One region of the Pseudomonas cistanchae genome, then DNA from elsewhere that is predicted to be linked to it. Evidence: predicted binding sites of a transcription regulator. Region 1 holds the regulator's gene; the other holds the start of a gene.

Region 1 (7,562 bases):
TGCGATCATGGGTTACGGTCCAGTACCGTCCACCCAGAAAGCCCTCAAGCGTGCTGGTCTGAGCATTTCTGACATCGATTTCTTCGAGCTCAACGAAGCCTTCGCTGCCCAGGCCTTGCCTGTGCTGAAGGACCTGAAAGTGCTCGACAAGATGGAAGAGAAGGTCAACCTGCACGGCGGCGCGATTGCGCTGGGTCACCCGTTCGGTTGTTCCGGTGCGCGTATCTCCGGTACCCTGCTGAACGTCATGAAGCAGAACGGTGGTACGTTTGGCGTGTCCACCATGTGTGTGGGCCTCGGCCAGGGCATCACTACCGTCTTCGAACGCGTTTAAGCGTCGAAGGTGCGAAACCGGGGCCTTGTGCCCCGGTTTTTGTTTATCGGCAAAAAATTTCCAAGGAATTAAGTCATGCAGCTACAGCCCGGACTTTATCGCCACTACAAAGGGCCTGAGTACCGTGTGTTTGGTGTGGCCCAGCATTCCGAGACCGAGGAGTGCATGGTGGTCTATCAGGCGCTGTACGGCGATTACGGCTTGTGGGTGCGACCGCTGCAGATGTTTTGTGAAAGTGTCGAAGTGGACGGTGAAAGTGTTCCGCGCTTCGCCTTGATTCATGCTGAAACCCCGATTTTTTCGCGGCCCTGAGTCGAGGTCGCTCCGTAGCCGCGCTTGACCTCGGCTTAACCGCCACTATATATAGCGGTGCCGCGCCGGCTGGCTTTTGAGCGACTGCGCGGCCCAGCTCTGTTGAACTCGACCCTGAGGCACCTATAAACACCGCCGTCACGGCCTGCTTCAGCTTGTCTTGACTACACCCGCTAGGTTTAACGCTCCAAGGCTATCCGCCTTTCAATTTACCGAATTCAGGAATTTTCCAATCCATGGGCAAATCGCTGGTCATCGTGGAATCCCCGGCCAAGGCCAAGACCATCAACAAGTACTTGGGCAGCCAGTACGTGGTGAAGTCGAGCATCGGCCACATCCGTGACCTGCCTACCAGTGGCTCGGCAAGCGCCGCCAAGGAGCCGGTCAAACGCGGCAAGGCGGCCGCAGGCGAAGTGCCAGCGCTTACTCCCAAGGAAAAAGCCAAGCGTCAGCTGGTCGCGCGTATGGGCGTCGATCCCGATCACGGCTGGAAGGCCAAGTACGAGATCCTGCCTGGCAAGGAAAAGGTGGTCGAAGAGCTGCGCCGGTTGGCCAAAGATGCTGACACCATCTATCTCGCAACCGACTTGGACCGCGAAGGGGAAGCCATTGCCTGGCACCTGCGCGAATCCATCGGCGGTGACGACAGCCGCTACAAGCGTGTGGTGTTCAACGAAATTACCAAGAAAGCCATTCAGGAAGCCTTCTCCAAACCAGGCGAACTGGATATCAACCGGGTCAATGCCCAGCAGGCGCGGCGTTTCCTCGATCGCGTAGTGGGTTACATGGTTTCGCCGCTGCTGTGGGCCAAGATCGCTCGTGGCCTGTCCGCCGGTCGCGTGCAGTCGGTCGCGGTGAAACTGGTAGTCGAGCGTGAAAAAGAGATTCGCGCCTTCGTTCCTGAAGAATACTGGGAAGTGCATGCTGACCTCGGTACCGCCAAAGGCGCCAACGTGCGCTTCGAAGTGGCCCGTGAGAACGGCGCCGCTTTCAAACCGCTGAACGAAGCCCAGGCCATGGCGGCCCTGGCGACGCTCAAGGCGTCCAGCTACAGCATCGCCAAGCGTGAAGACAAGCCGACCAGCAGCAAGCCATCGGCCCCGTTTATCACGTCGACCTTGCAGCAGGCCGCGAGCAACCGTCTTGGCTTCGGCGTAAAGAAGACCATGATGATGGCCCAGCGTCTGTATGAGGCCGGTTACATCACCTATATGCGTACCGACTCGACCAACCTGTCCGCCGACGCCGTAAGCATGGTGCGCGACTTCATTGAGGGCGAGTTCGGCAAGAAGTACCTGCCTGCCAATCCAATTGCCTACAGCAGCAAGGAGGGTGCGCAGGAAGCGCACGAAGCGATCCGTCCTTCCGACGTCAACCTCAAGCCGACTCAGCTGAGCGGCATGGAGCGCGATGCCGAGCGCTTGTACGAATTGATCTGGCGCCAGTTCGTGGCGTGCCAGATGCCACCAGCCGAGTATCTCTCGACCACCGTGACGGTGACCGCTGCGCAGTTTGAGTTGCGCGCAAAAGGCCGCATCCTCAAGTTCGATGGTTACACCCGCGTTCTGCCGCAATTGAGCAAGCCGGGCGATGACGACGTCCTGCCGGAAATGAATCAAGGTGAGGTGCTCAAGCTGATCAAGCTGGATCCGAGCCAGCACTTCACCAAGCCACCTGCGCGCTATTCCGAAGCCAGCCTGGTGAAGGAGATGGAGAAGCGCGGTATCGGTCGTCCGTCGACCTATGCGGCGATCATTTCGACCATTCAGGATCGCGGCTACGTTGCCTTGCACAACCGCCGTTTCTACTCGGAAAAGATGGGCGATATCGTCACCGAGCGCCTCGCGGAAAGCTTCTCCAACCTGATGGACTATGGCTTTACCGCCGGCATGGAAGAGCACCTGGACGATGTGGCCCAGGGTGAGCGCGAATGGAAGCACGTGCTCGACGAGTTCTATGGCGATTTCAAGAAAAAACTTGAAGTGGCTGAGGCGTCCGATAGCGGCATGCGTGCCAATCTCCCAACGCCGACCGATATCGCCTGTCGCGAATGTGGGCGGCCGATGATGATCCGTACCGCTTCAACCGGCGTATTCCTCGGTTGTTCCGGTTACGCGTTGCCACCCAAAGAGCGCTGCAAGTCGACGCTCAATCTGGTCCCGGGCGATGAGATTGCCGCAGACGACGAGGGTGAGTCGGAATCCCGTGTTCTGCTCGGCAAGCATCGCTGCCCTATCTGTGCGACCGCCATGGATGCCTATCTGCTGGATGAAACCCGCAAGTTGCATATCTGCGGCAATAACCCGGACTGCACGGGGTATGAGATCGAGCAGGGGCAGTACCGGATCAAGGGTTATGAAGGCCCGAGCCTGGAATGTGACAAGTGCGGCAGCCAGATGCAGCTTAAGACCGGTCGTTTCGGCAAGTTCTTCGGCTGCACCAACAGTGAGTGCAAGAACACCCGCAAACTGCTGAAAAGCGGTGAAGCGGCGCCGCCGAAAATGGACCCGGTGAAGATGCCGGAGCTCAAGTGCGAAAAGGTCAACGACACCTACATTCTGCGCGATGGAGCATCCGGTCTGTTTCTTGCAGCCAGTCAGTTCCCGAAGAACCGCGAAACCCGCGCGCCTCTGGTGATGGAGCTGATTCCGCACAAGGCCGAGATCGATCCTAAGTATCACTTCCTGGTCGACGCCCCGAAGAAAGACCCGGACGGGCTTCCTGCGGTGATTCGCTACAGCCGCAAAACCAAAGAGCAGTACGTGCAGACTGAAGTAGACGGTAAACCAACCGGTTGGCGCGCGTTTTACGATGGCGGCAAGTGGAAGGTCGAAGACAAACGTTGATCGAGTGCACCGCGCCTACCTCAGTAGGCGCCTTTAGTCGCTTTGTTCAAGTGGAGCGCACCGTTATGGCCAACGAACTCTATACCCGTACCAATCAGAAGATCTTTTATGCGGGCTTGTCCCTCGAGTCCTGGCGCAAGGCTGAGGAGATTCGAGCGATGAATGCGCAAGCGCTGATTCAGGCCGAGCGCGAGGCGACGTTGTTTCATTTGTATGGCGCGTTGTTAGGGCTGTGCCATGAAATAGCGGGCTACTACCGTTTGCCTGGTAGCGATGCATCGCGTGCCGAGGCTTTTCTCGACAAGGCGGTGTTGGCTGCTGCGCCGAGCCAGGAACTGGGCGAATTGGTCGAGCTGGTGCAACATCCACACACATGGCTCGCTCAGCTGCTTGAGGCATACCAGTTGTTGTTCCAGCCGCCACAAGCAGCCAAGAGCAGCAAGACTGACCCTGCAACGCCATTGATCAGCGCAGTAAATCTGGATGAACCGGCAGAGCCTCTGTCTAGGCAAACCCTGGAAGACTGGCGGCAGCAGCTGAAGGCTCTGGCCAAGCGCTTTCGCGAAACCCTAAGCGAGTGGTAATGGCCGCTTGATCAGCGGACTAGGGTGAGAGCGGGTCGGCTGTTACAATGCCGGCCCTTTGTGGAGAGCCAACTATGCCAACGTCCTTTCTGGAAATCGTCGAACTGCCTGATGGCCGCATCGCTCTGCGTCGTGCAGAAGATGAAGAGTCGCTGGTGGTGCTGGATTTCTCCGAAGGCGCCAAAGCGTTTTTGCAAGGCCAGCATGTGGAGGTGGCGAAGGCCATGCTCAATGTTGGGGTGCAGATGGCGGGGCGTTTGGCGGAAGGCAATTTCGAACACGACGATGAACCGCACGTTCTGCATTAAGCGTGAAAGCTATACAGTCCTACCGATAGCACGGTCCTTGTGCGTTTTCAGTTTCAGCCCAGGCTGATGTTCAAACTTTGCGCCTTGCCATGTCGCGCTGCAGCCTCAAGCTGCAAGCGGGCCTGCCGCTCAAGCGGGTGCAGCCAGCTCACCACGGTATGACTTTTTCCCAGCCGCAGCGCTTGTTGCGCCAAATCCAGCGCGCTTTGTTCGCCGCGCGGGTGCAGCAGTAGAATTCGTTCGCGGTTCAACCCTGCTTCGCGTAACCAAGTTTGAGTCAGGCTGCCGGGCGGTGCGATCAAGGTAAGCCACCGCGCATCGTCGTTCTGACTCAGCTCGCGCAGAATGGGTGCGAGAAGGGTAAGGCAGTGCCCAGCGGCGCCGCGCAGCGATAGTTCGCTGAAGGCCACGGCTTCCTCTTGCCAGAGCGGCATCGCCTCTTCATCAAGCAGTGGTGCGACAGTATTCGCAAGAAATCCATCGAACAGCGGCAGTTGGGTACGTTTCAGTGGCTGCTGGAACTGCATAGAACCTCCTCTCAGCGGCGGATTACGCCGACACTCAAACCTTCAATAACGAAATCCTGCTCTTCCAAGTTGATTTCGATAGGGGCGAAGTCGTCGTTTTCGGCGAGCAGCCACACCAGATTACCTTCGCGCTTGAAGCGTTTTACCGTTACTTCGTCATCGATGCGTGCGACCACAACCTGGCCATTGCGGGCTTCGCGGGTCGTGTGCACGGCAAGCAGATCGCCGTCAAAAATCCCGATGTCCTTCATGCTCATGCCGCGTACCCGCAGCAGATAGTCGGCCCTTGGATGAAAGAACTCGGGATTGATGCGGCAGGATTCCTCGACATGCTGCTGCGCCAGAATCGGTGCACCGGCTGCTACTCGGCCAATGACCGGCAAGCCTTCTTCCTCGGAGCTGGGTTCGAAACCCGGAATGCGAATGCCGCGAGAAGCGCCCGGTGTCATTTCTATTGCGCCTTTGCGCGCCAAGGCTTTGAGATGTTCTTCGGCTGCATTGGGGGATTTGAAGCCCAGCGCCTGAGCGATCTCCGCGCGCGTTGGCGGATAACCATTGTCTTCTAGGCATTGCTTGATGAATGCGAGAATTTCAGCTTGGCGTGGCGTCAGTTTGATCATGGGAACTCTGTCTTTTTATACAGTGACTGGGATTATATACAGTGAAGGTTGCTTGGCAACAGGTTCGTTGGGATTTCACCGTCCCATCGCTAGCAGAGGTTGATCAGGCTATTCACAGAGCAGGTGCCAGGCAGAACGTTAAATGCTTTTGTCGGGCAACCGAGGCCTGGGTAAGATGCATCGCTTGGCTTGACAAGTTGATCAGCTAAAACGTATGTTTCAAACGAGTGTTTGCTAGGTGAGAATTCATGGCCCAGTCGGAAACTGTTGAACGCATTCTTGATGCGGCAGAGCAGTTGTTTGCCGAAAAAGGTTTCGCTGAAACCTCGTTGCGTTTGATCACTGGCAAAGCCGGGGTCAACCTGGCGGCGGTGAATTACCACTTCGGCTCCAAGAAAGCGCTCATCCAGGCGGTTTTCTCCCGCTTTCTCGGTCCGTTCTGCAGCAGCCTCGAGCGTGAGCTTGACCGCAGGCAGGCCAAGCCTGGCACCAAGTTCAGCCTTGAAGAGCTGCTCGAATTGCTGGTAGAACTGGCATTGGAGGTTAAGCCGCGTAGCGGCAACGATCTGTCCATTTTCATGCGTCTGCTTGGCTTAGCGTTCAGCCAAAGCCAGGGGCACCTGCGAAAGTATCTGCAAGAGGTGTACGGCAAGATTTTCCGCCGTTACATGCTCCTGGTTCATGAAGCAGCGCCCCGTATTCCCCCCCTGGAGTTGTTCTGGCGCGTTCATTTCATGCTCGGCGCGGCTGCGTTCAGCATGTCGGGAATCAAGGCGCTGCGCGCCATGGCCGAAACGGACTTCGGGGTGAATACCTCAATCGAGCAAGTGATGCGCTTGATGGTGCCGTTCCTGGCTGCAGGTATGCGCTCGGAGAGCGGTGTGCATGACGAAGCCCTTGCCAGCGCGCAGCTCAAACCACGCATCAAGAGCCCTGCGGCACCCGCCAAGGTTTGATGCCCACGGGTGGGCTTGGTCGGTGTGATCCGCTAAGCTAGCCGCCCATGTGCACCCTCGACCTTATCCATATCTCCATTGCCGACCAGCGCCTCTACGGCTTCGCCGACGGTGCGCTGCAGCTTCGTCTGCCGGTTTCCACGGCCTTGAATGGCGTTGGCGAACTTAATGGTTCCGGCTGTACGCCGCGCGGCCTGCATTATGTGCGGGCCAAGATTGGCGAGGGATTGCCAAGCGCTGCGGTGTTGCGAGGGCGCCGCTGGACCGGCGAGGTCTGGACGGCCGAATTGGCGCAGCAGTTTCCCGGTCGCGACTGGATTCTCAGCCGCATCATCTGGCTCAGCGGCTGTGAGCTGGGGCGCAACCGCCTTGGTGCGGTCGACACTTTTCGCCGCTACATCTACCTGCACGGCACGCCTGACAGCGAACCCATGGGTGTACCGCGCTCCCACGGCTGTGTGCGCTTGCGTAATGCCGACCTTCTTCAGTTGTTTCCCCGCGTTCCGGTCAGATGCCGCGTGCAGATCGATGAGGCTGCGTGCCCGGTCTGGGCGGCAGCACCGCTAAGTTAAGGATTATTGTGAGTTCACTCATGCAAGGCTCGTTGATGCTGGATATCGCCGGTACCTGGCTGACCGCCGAGGATCGGCAGATTCTCAGGCAGCCGGAAGTCGGCGGGCTGATTCTGTTTGCCCGTAACATCGAAACGCCTCGTCAAGTCCGTGAGCTGTCGATGGCGATCCGGGCCATACGGCCCGATCTGCTCCTGGCGGTGGATCAGGAGGGCGGTCGGGTGCAGCGCCTGCGCCAGGGTTTCGTGCGTTTGCCGGCGATGCGTGCGCTTGCTGACAACATCAATGCCGAAGTCTTGGCCGATCACTGTGGCTGGCTGATGGCGACCGAGGTGCTGGCGGCGGGCCTGGACCTGAGCTTCGCCCCGGTGCTGGATCTGGACCACCAGCGCAGTGCGGTGGTCGGTAGTCGCGCGTTCGAAGGTGATGCGCAGCGTGCCACCCAGTTGGCTGGCGCGTTTATCCGCGGGATGCAGGCGGCGGGCATGGCCGCGACCGGCAAG
Region 2 (7,562 bases), on a different contig from region 1:
GCCGTTTGCCCGGTGGCGAGCGATAAGTGCTTCTTCAGCTGGCCTTGTTGCGCGTCGCGACCAGTACCACCGCAGCGATGCGCTCGACCGAAGCGTAGGCGGGTTCGAGCAGCTCCTCGCCGAACACATCGGGGTCCATTTCCCGGTAGCTCCACTGCAGGTCTCGCCCGTTGAGGGCCGCGCCGAGACGCGCGAGAAACGGGTCGGCGCCGTCACGCATCGCCACGCCGGTGTAGAGCACCAGGCTACCGCCGGGCGCCAGACGTGACAGCGCTGCATCGACGATTGCCAGGGACAGGCCTGCGCCTAATTCGCCGCCACCGTGCCGATAGGCGCGCTCGTCGGGATCGAGCAGATAAGGCGGGTTGGAAACGATCAGATCGAATTCGCCCTCCACGTCGCTCAGCAGGTTGCTCGCGCAGGCCTCCAGGTTGGAGGCACCTGCAAGTAACGCATTGACTCGGGTGAAGCCAAGCGCGTGCGGATTGATATCCACAGCCACCACCTGCGCCTGCGGGCAGGCCGTCGCGATACGCAGCGCACCCGGACCGGCGCCGCAGCCGATATCGACCGCGCGGCGAATGCCGGCCGCGTGGGTTTGGGCCAGGTGCGCGTCGATGGCCTGGGCGAAGCGGTAGGTGTCGGGGCCAAAAAAGACCGCGTCGGCGGCCTCGGTCGGGTAACGCGAGTGCACCAGCAACTGATCACCGAAGCTCGACCAGCGCACCCGACTGAGCCAGGAATCGCCCTGCGCTTCAAGTACGCCGGCCTGCTCCATCAGGGCAAACATTCGCGCATCGACCAGCGTGCGGTCGAAGGGACGACTCCAGCCAAAAATATCGGTCAGGCTCCGCGCCTTGGCGTTTTCCGGGCGGGTGTTGACCCGCTTATGGGTCAGCGGCGTGACTGTGATGAAACGGTAGTTTTCCTCGCGCAATAACTGGCCAAGTTGCAGCAAGGCCTGATTCTGCGGGCTTAGCTCATGGGTGCTCAGGTTTTGTGGATTTAAGAGTCGCGCGTGGTGCGGATCTGCATGGCGCAATTCGCTCATCGCATCAACCCCACAAACATGCGCGTCGCCATCAGCCCGGCTGGCGTCGAATGATGTGCAGGTGACATCAAGTCGATCAGCCGCGCCATCTGCGCCGGTTCGTTGAGCACACGCAGTTGCTTGTCCAGAGTCGCCAGTTCGTTGTCGAAATCACTGCTGGGTACATAGCCTTCGCGCGCGGGCGCTTGCCCAGTCGCCGGGCGTCGCATTGCCCGGAAGCGGATAGGGCGTGTTGGGGATGCCTGCTGCTCCAGCCAGTCGCCGGCAATCCAGTCGTGCAGCAGCTGCAGTTCATAGGCGCTGAATACGCCGAACATTGCCGCTTGCTCACCCTGAACCAGATGCCAGAAGCGGCTTTGCTGCGGGTCTTCGTGGCGACGAATCCAGCCACGGGTCTGCAGCGCGTCAAGGAAATCACCGATCTGCCCCGGTTGGCTCAACCACTGATTGACGGTGCGCCCTTCGATGCGACAGAAGTCCGAATGCACCATGCCGGCCACCGCGCGTTTGCGGTCGAACATCGCCAGCAACTCCTGCTCCAGGTCGAATGCGGCAATCGCGCCGGTTGAATTGAGGCCAATGTCGTTCAGTCGATAGCCCAGTGCCACACGGCGATAGAAATCCTTGGCGTCGCCGACCACCGGCAGGTTGTCCAGCACCGCCTGAGCGGCCTTGTGCGCATGGCCGGTGCTGGCGTTGTCGATGGTGATGTGCAACTGGAAATAGTAGGGGTCGATATCCAGCTCGTTCAGCTCGAAGGTGCTGATCAGCAGGTGCAGTGGCAGCTGCTCGTAACCCAGGTTGTAGCCGATCAGCTCGGGCAGGAACTCGTCCGCCAGATAACCCAGTGCCAGTTGCTGTGCGCCCTGCAGGTAATGTTCATCGGACAGCGTGCTGAGGTCATCGCAACCGTAGGTCGCCAGCAGCTTCTTGTAGATCAGCACGTGGTTCTGCGCCGGCACGCCATCGCCGAGTTCTTCCAGATAGGTGCGGATCAAGCCGTGGAAGCGCACGTCGTTCCAGCGCGGCAGCAGGCCATACAACCAGGCGCCGTCCACCAGCTTGGTCGGCGCCACTTCGCGCAGGAAATACAGCGCGTGGGCACGGGTGCTGAAATAACGCCGCGGTTTGCCCTGTTTGCGCCCTTCCAGGTAGCGACTGTAGGTGTCAGTGGTTTTGCGTGCGCCTTCGGTGACCCACTCGCTCAGTTGCGCGGGGTCGCTCGGCAGGTCACAGGTGATCTTGCTAGCCTGTTGCAACTGGGCGTGAAGAAAGTCGCGAGCGAGTTCCAGGCTCTGATCGGTCACGTCCATAAGCGCGGCATACACCTCCTTCGCTTGCCCGCCAGTGGCGTGCATCGAGGAAGCGGTGGGCCGTTCAATAGAGATCCGGGTCAATGTCGTCATGGTTCAGGCACGTCGTTGGGGTGATGTGCGTGTGATGACCCAGCGCCGCAAATAATTCCACCTAAAAGACGTATGGCATTGTGCCGATTGCACAGCGCGCGCGCCTTTCGAAGCCTCCGGCGATGCTCCTCTGGCCGCTGGTATGGGCCGGTTCGATGAACATTGTGTCAACTCTGCACCCAGCAACGTGTTCAGTGCCTGTGCCAGATTGGTCCGCGGATGGGACTAAGCCGGCCCATGGCGGAAACCATTTTCGTCCGGTGAGTTTTTGCAGGTTAAGGGGCCGCAAGTGGTATCGGGATTCAGACTGGCGCTGGTCTCAAGCAAGCTGAATGAGCGCAAACGGCGGCCGGTACACGTTCTCAATAAGTGCCGTAGAGCAACACCCACCGCTTATCGGTCAGCCTGAACTGAAAGCCGTACACCTCTTCCTAAAGCCAACACCTTATTAGGAGAAATCATCATGGCAACCCCAACGGAAAACCTGCTCGACTGGCTGCGCGACGCCCATGCGATGGAGCAGCAGGCAGAAAAGATGCTGAAAGCCCAGGCCGAGCGAATCGAGCACTATCCGGCGCTGAAAACACGTATCGAGCAGCACATCGAAGAAACCTATGGTCAGCAGAAGCTGCTCGATGAATGCATCGCGCGCCTGGGCAGCAGCCCGTCGACGATCAAGGACATGTCCGCCAAGCTGATGGCCTTCGGTCAGGCAGTGGGCGGCAGCATGATGAGCGACGAAGTGGTGAAGGGTGCCATGAGTGGCTATGTGTTCGAGAACGTCGAAATCGCCGCGTATACCGTGTTGATTGCCGCAGCGAAAAGCGCCGGCGACAGCAAGACTCAGGCTGTCTGCGAGCAGATCCTGGCACAGGAAATCGCCATGGCCGACTGGCTGCGTGACCACCTGCCCGAACTGACCGAAGCCTTTCTCGCCCGCTCCGCGGCACCGGATGTCGAAGCGAAGCGCTGATGGCTGTGCCCCATCACCCGTGATAGGTGGGTAAACAAGACCTCGCGCTAGCGGGGTCTTTTTCTATGTGCAATTGATAGGGGATGAGCACATATCCACCGTGACTATCCTTCATCAAGTTCTTGTTCTCCGCCTGTCCAGATTCCTGGATGAGCCTTGCAGGAAGTTCTGGTTTTAAATTACTGTACATCCATACAGTTAAGCCGAAGTCACTGCTATGCCTCCCTTTCCCTGCGTGTGCTCGTTTCAGCCTGCTCGACCATTCCCATGGAGTGGGTGGGTTAGTGGCTGTGGGTGTTTTCCGGTAGGTCTGCCATGCCGATGCTGAGTCGGGGGGTTGCGGCATGATCGGCGCTGTGGTGGCGCTTGATAGGCTGTTGCAAGAGCGCCGGGTGTGGAAAGGGCAGGCGCTGAAGCTGCCCGCGGGCGCGCATCCGACTGGGCTTGCCGGTCTGGATGCCGTATTGCCCGCGCAAGGCTGGCCAGAGGCTGCCTTGAGCGAAATCCTCACCGACGCCGAGGGCCTCGGGGAGCTGCAGGTGGTGTGGCCGACCTTGAGGCGCTTGAGCCAGGCGGGGGAGCGGATCGTGCTGGTGGCGCCGCCCCATGTGCCCTATGCGCCCGCCTGGCGCGCGGCCGGGGTGGATTTGCAGTGGCTGAGCATCGTCGAAACCTCCGCACGCAATGCCTTGTGGGCTGCCGAACAGTGCCTGCGCTCGGGCAGTTGCGGGGCCGTGCTGTGCTGGCCGCAACAGGCCGATGATCGAGGCCTGCGCCGGTTGCAGGTCGCGGCGGAAACGGGGCAGACCCTGGCTTTCGCCTACCGGCCATTGCGCGAGGCGATCAACCCATCGCCTGCGGCATTGCGGCTCGCGCTGGATGCACGGCCTGCCCAGTTGCGGGTCCTCAAATGCCGGGGCGGCGTGGCCTCGGCCGTGCCCATTTCCATCGCCGAGTGGCAGTGAGGCGACCATGCGCTGGGCTTGTATATTGCTGCCGCAATTGGCACTGGATGGGGTGTTGCGCGGCTGCGCCGACCCTTCCAAGCCTCTGGTCATGCTGACAGGTACGCGGCAACGGCGCGTGCTGAAAGCGCTGAACCCGGCCGCGCGTGCGCTGGGGTTGCGCCCCGGCCAGGCGTTGAGTGCGGCACAGGCGATAAGCAACGACTTCGCGATGGTGGAGCACGAGCCGGTACAGATAGAACGCTGGCATCACTTTCTCGCGGCCTGGGCTTATCGCTTCAGCTCTCACGTCAGCCTGGATTATCCACGGGTGTTGATGATGGAGGTCGAGTCCAGCCTTGGTCTGTTCGGCCCCTGGGCGCAGTTCGAGGCGCGCTTGCGCGGCGAGCTGACGGCGCTGGGGTTTCGTCACCGCATCGTCTGCGCGCCCAACCCTCTGGCGGCGCGTGTGCTGGCCAACGTTACGGATGGTTTGCTGGTGACCCCGGCCGGTTTGCGCGAGGCCGTGGCCCGCCTGCCGATTGCGCGCAGCGGTTTGCCGCCGGACATCGTCACGGCGTTTACCCGAATGGGCCTGCGTACCCTCGCGCACGTCATGGCCTTGCCGCGCGATGGCGTGGCGCGGCGCTTTTCCGCGCAGGTGTGGCAGCACCTGGAAAGGTTGCTGGGGGAGCGGGGAGTGGCGCTGAATTGCTATTCGCCACCGGATCAATTCGATCAGCGCATCGAGCTCAATTTTGATGTCGAGTCGCACCAAGCGCTGCTGTTTCCGCTGCGCCGACTTACGGCCGACCTGGGCGCATTTCTCGCCGGTCGCGATTGTGGCGTGCAGCGTTTTACCCTGCATTTGCAGCACGCCGAGGGCGAGCCCACACGGGTGCCGGTGGGCCTGCTGAGTGCCGAACGCGAGCCGGCGATGTTGTTCGAAGTGGCGCGCGGACGCCTTGAGCAATTGCAGCTCGGCGCGCCGGTGCAGGCGGTTCGTTTGCTGGCGCGTGACTTACCGACGTTCACGCCCGCTCATCGCGAGCTCTTCGATGAGCGCCCGCAGCAATCGCTGCCCTGGGAGCAGTTGCGCGAGCGACTGCGCGCACGCCTGGGCGACGATGCCGTGCATGGCCTGTGCAGTACGCCGGATCATCGTCCCGAGTACGCCTGGAAGGCCGAAGCCCAGGGCCACGACCAGCTTGCACCGACCACGCTGCTGCGCCCTGGCTGGCTGTTGAGCCAGCCACTTCCTCTGCGCGAGGAGGACATAAGCATTCTGGCCGGGCCCGAGCGCATCGAGTCCGGCTGGTGGGATGGCGAGGATGTACGGCGCGATTATTACCGCATCGAAACCCGCGCCGGTCAGCGGGGCTGGGCGTATCGCCCGGCGGGTGGGCAAGGTCCGCTGCTGCTGCACGGCTGGTTCGCATGAGTGCCGAGGGCGCGGCGGAGGTTGGCTATGCGGAGCTGCATTGCCTGTCCAATTTCAGTTTCCAGCGCGGCGCATCCAGTGCCGCCGAGCTGTTCGCGCGCGCCAAGAAGCACGGTTACCGGGCCCTGGCGATTACCGACGAGTGCAGCCTGGCGGGCATCGTGCGTGCCTGGCAAGCCGCCAAGGAAACCGGCTTGGCGCTGATCGTCGGTAGCGAAATACGCATCGAGAATGGCCCCACGGTTATTCTGCTGGCGGAAAACCTCAGCGGTTATCAACGCCTGTGCACACTCATCACCTGCGCCCGCCGACGCGCGGCCAAAGGTACCTACCGCTCACTGCGTGAAGACTATGTCGAGCCCCTGGACGGTTTGCTGGCCCTGTGGGTGGCGAACGAGCCGGGCCAGCGCGAGGAGGGGCTGTGGTTGCGCAGCCTGTTCCCCGGGCGGCTGTGGCTGGCGGTCGAACTGCACCGCGGGCCGGACGATGCGCTGCGCCTCAGGCAGTTGCTGGCCATGGCCGACACCTTGCAGATCCCGCCGGTCGCAACGGGCGATGTGCACATGCATGCTCGCGGGCGACGGGCACTGCAGGATGCGATAACCGCGATTCGTCATCACTGCAGCGTGGCCGAGGCTGGGCAGCGGCTGTTTGCCAATGGCGAGCGCCACCTGCGTTCGCGTACCGCGCTGGCTGCCATCTATCCGGCGCACCTGTTGAGTGAAACCCTGCGAATTGCCGAGCGCTGCCATTTCGATCTCGGCCAATTGCGCTACCAATACCCCCGCGAGCTGGTGCCGGACGGGCATACGCCCAGTTCGTGGTTGCGTGCGCTGGTCGAGCAGAAGTTGCCGTGGCGCTGGCCGCAAGGAGTGCCTGAGAAAGCCAGGGAATTGGTCGAGGAAGAACTGACGACCATTGCCGAGCTGCGCTACGAGAGCTATTTCCTCACCGTTCACGACATCGTCCATTTTGCCCGCAGCCAGCACATTCTCTGCCAGGGGCGTGGCTCGGCGGCCAACTCGGTGGTGTGTTTCGTGCTTGGGATCACCGAGCTGGACCCCTGCAAAATCAACATGGTGTTCGCGCGCTTTCTTTCCCGGGAGCGCAATGAGCCGCCGGATATCGATGTGGACTTCGAGCATGATCGCCGCGAGGAAGTCATTCAGTACGTGTTCCGGCGATACGGCCGCAACCGAGCGGCGTTAACTGCCGTGGCCAGCACCTATCACGCCGCGGGCGCGATACGCGATGTGGCCAAGGTACTGGGTTTGCCGGCGGACCAGATCAACAGCCTGGCTGCTGCCTGTGGACGCTGGACCAGCCAGCTGCCACCGGCCGAACGCCTGCGTGAAGCCGGCTTCGACCCGGATACCCCGATCATGCGCCGGGTGCTCGCCCTGACCGGTGAGCTGGTCGGCTTTCCCCGTCATCTGTCCCAGCATCCGGGCGGCTTCGTGATTTCCGAACAGCCGCTGGAGACGCTGGTGCCGGTGGAGAACGCGGCCATGGCCGAGCGCACCATCATCCAGTGGGACAAGGACGACCTGGATATCGTCGGCTTGATGAAAGTGGACGTGCTTGCCCTGGGCATGCTCAGCGCGCTGCGGCGTACGTTCGATCTGCTGCGCGGCTACCGGGGCCGCGACCTGAGCATCGCCACCATCCCTGCGGAAGACGCCGCCACCTACGCGATGATCAGCCGCGCCGATACGATCGGGGTGTTTCAGATTGAGTCGCGCGCGCA

The links. The regulator LexA, encoded in region 1, represses DNA repair genes until DNA is damaged. The targets are predictions, from matches to a motif close to CTGTNTNNNNANACAG.
Region 2: a site for LexA is predicted at 3,613-3,628, ahead of imuA (translesion DNA synthesis-associated protein ImuA). Genes of this name have one in related genera too.

What each region holds. Positions count from the first base shown of each region.
Region 1 covers NZ_JBTLWN010000003.1:215,061-222,622, reverse strand. Annotated here, with positions in the region: gene fadA (acetyl-CoA C-acyltransferase FadA) at 1-334, shown strand, start outside; gene ACX0MV_RS11100 (DUF1653 domain-containing protein) at 410-646, shown strand; gene topA (type I DNA topoisomerase) at 883-3,492, shown strand; gene ACX0MV_RS11090 (DUF6586 family protein) at 3,558-4,076, shown strand; gene ACX0MV_RS11085 (hypothetical protein) at 4,151-4,384, shown strand; gene sulA (SOS-induced cell division inhibitor SulA) at 4,438-4,911, opposite strand; gene lexA (transcriptional repressor LexA) at 4,923-5,531, opposite strand; gene ACX0MV_RS11070 (TetR/AcrR family transcriptional regulator) at 5,780-6,487, shown strand; gene ACX0MV_RS11065 (L,D-transpeptidase) at 6,535-7,059, shown strand; gene nagZ (beta-N-acetylhexosaminidase) at 7,080-7,562, shown strand, end outside.
Region 2 covers NZ_JBTLWN010000001.1:1,287,000-1,294,561, forward strand. Annotated here, with positions in the region: gene ACX0MV_RS05930 (methyltransferase) at 35-1,051, opposite strand; gene ACX0MV_RS05935 (iron-containing redox enzyme family protein) at 1,048-2,457, opposite strand; gene ACX0MV_RS05940 (ferritin-like domain-containing protein) at 2,921-3,430, shown strand; gene imuA (translesion DNA synthesis-associated protein ImuA) at 3,778-4,395, shown strand; gene ACX0MV_RS05950 (Y-family DNA polymerase) at 4,403-5,815, shown strand; gene ACX0MV_RS05955 (error-prone DNA polymerase) at 5,812-7,562, shown strand, end outside.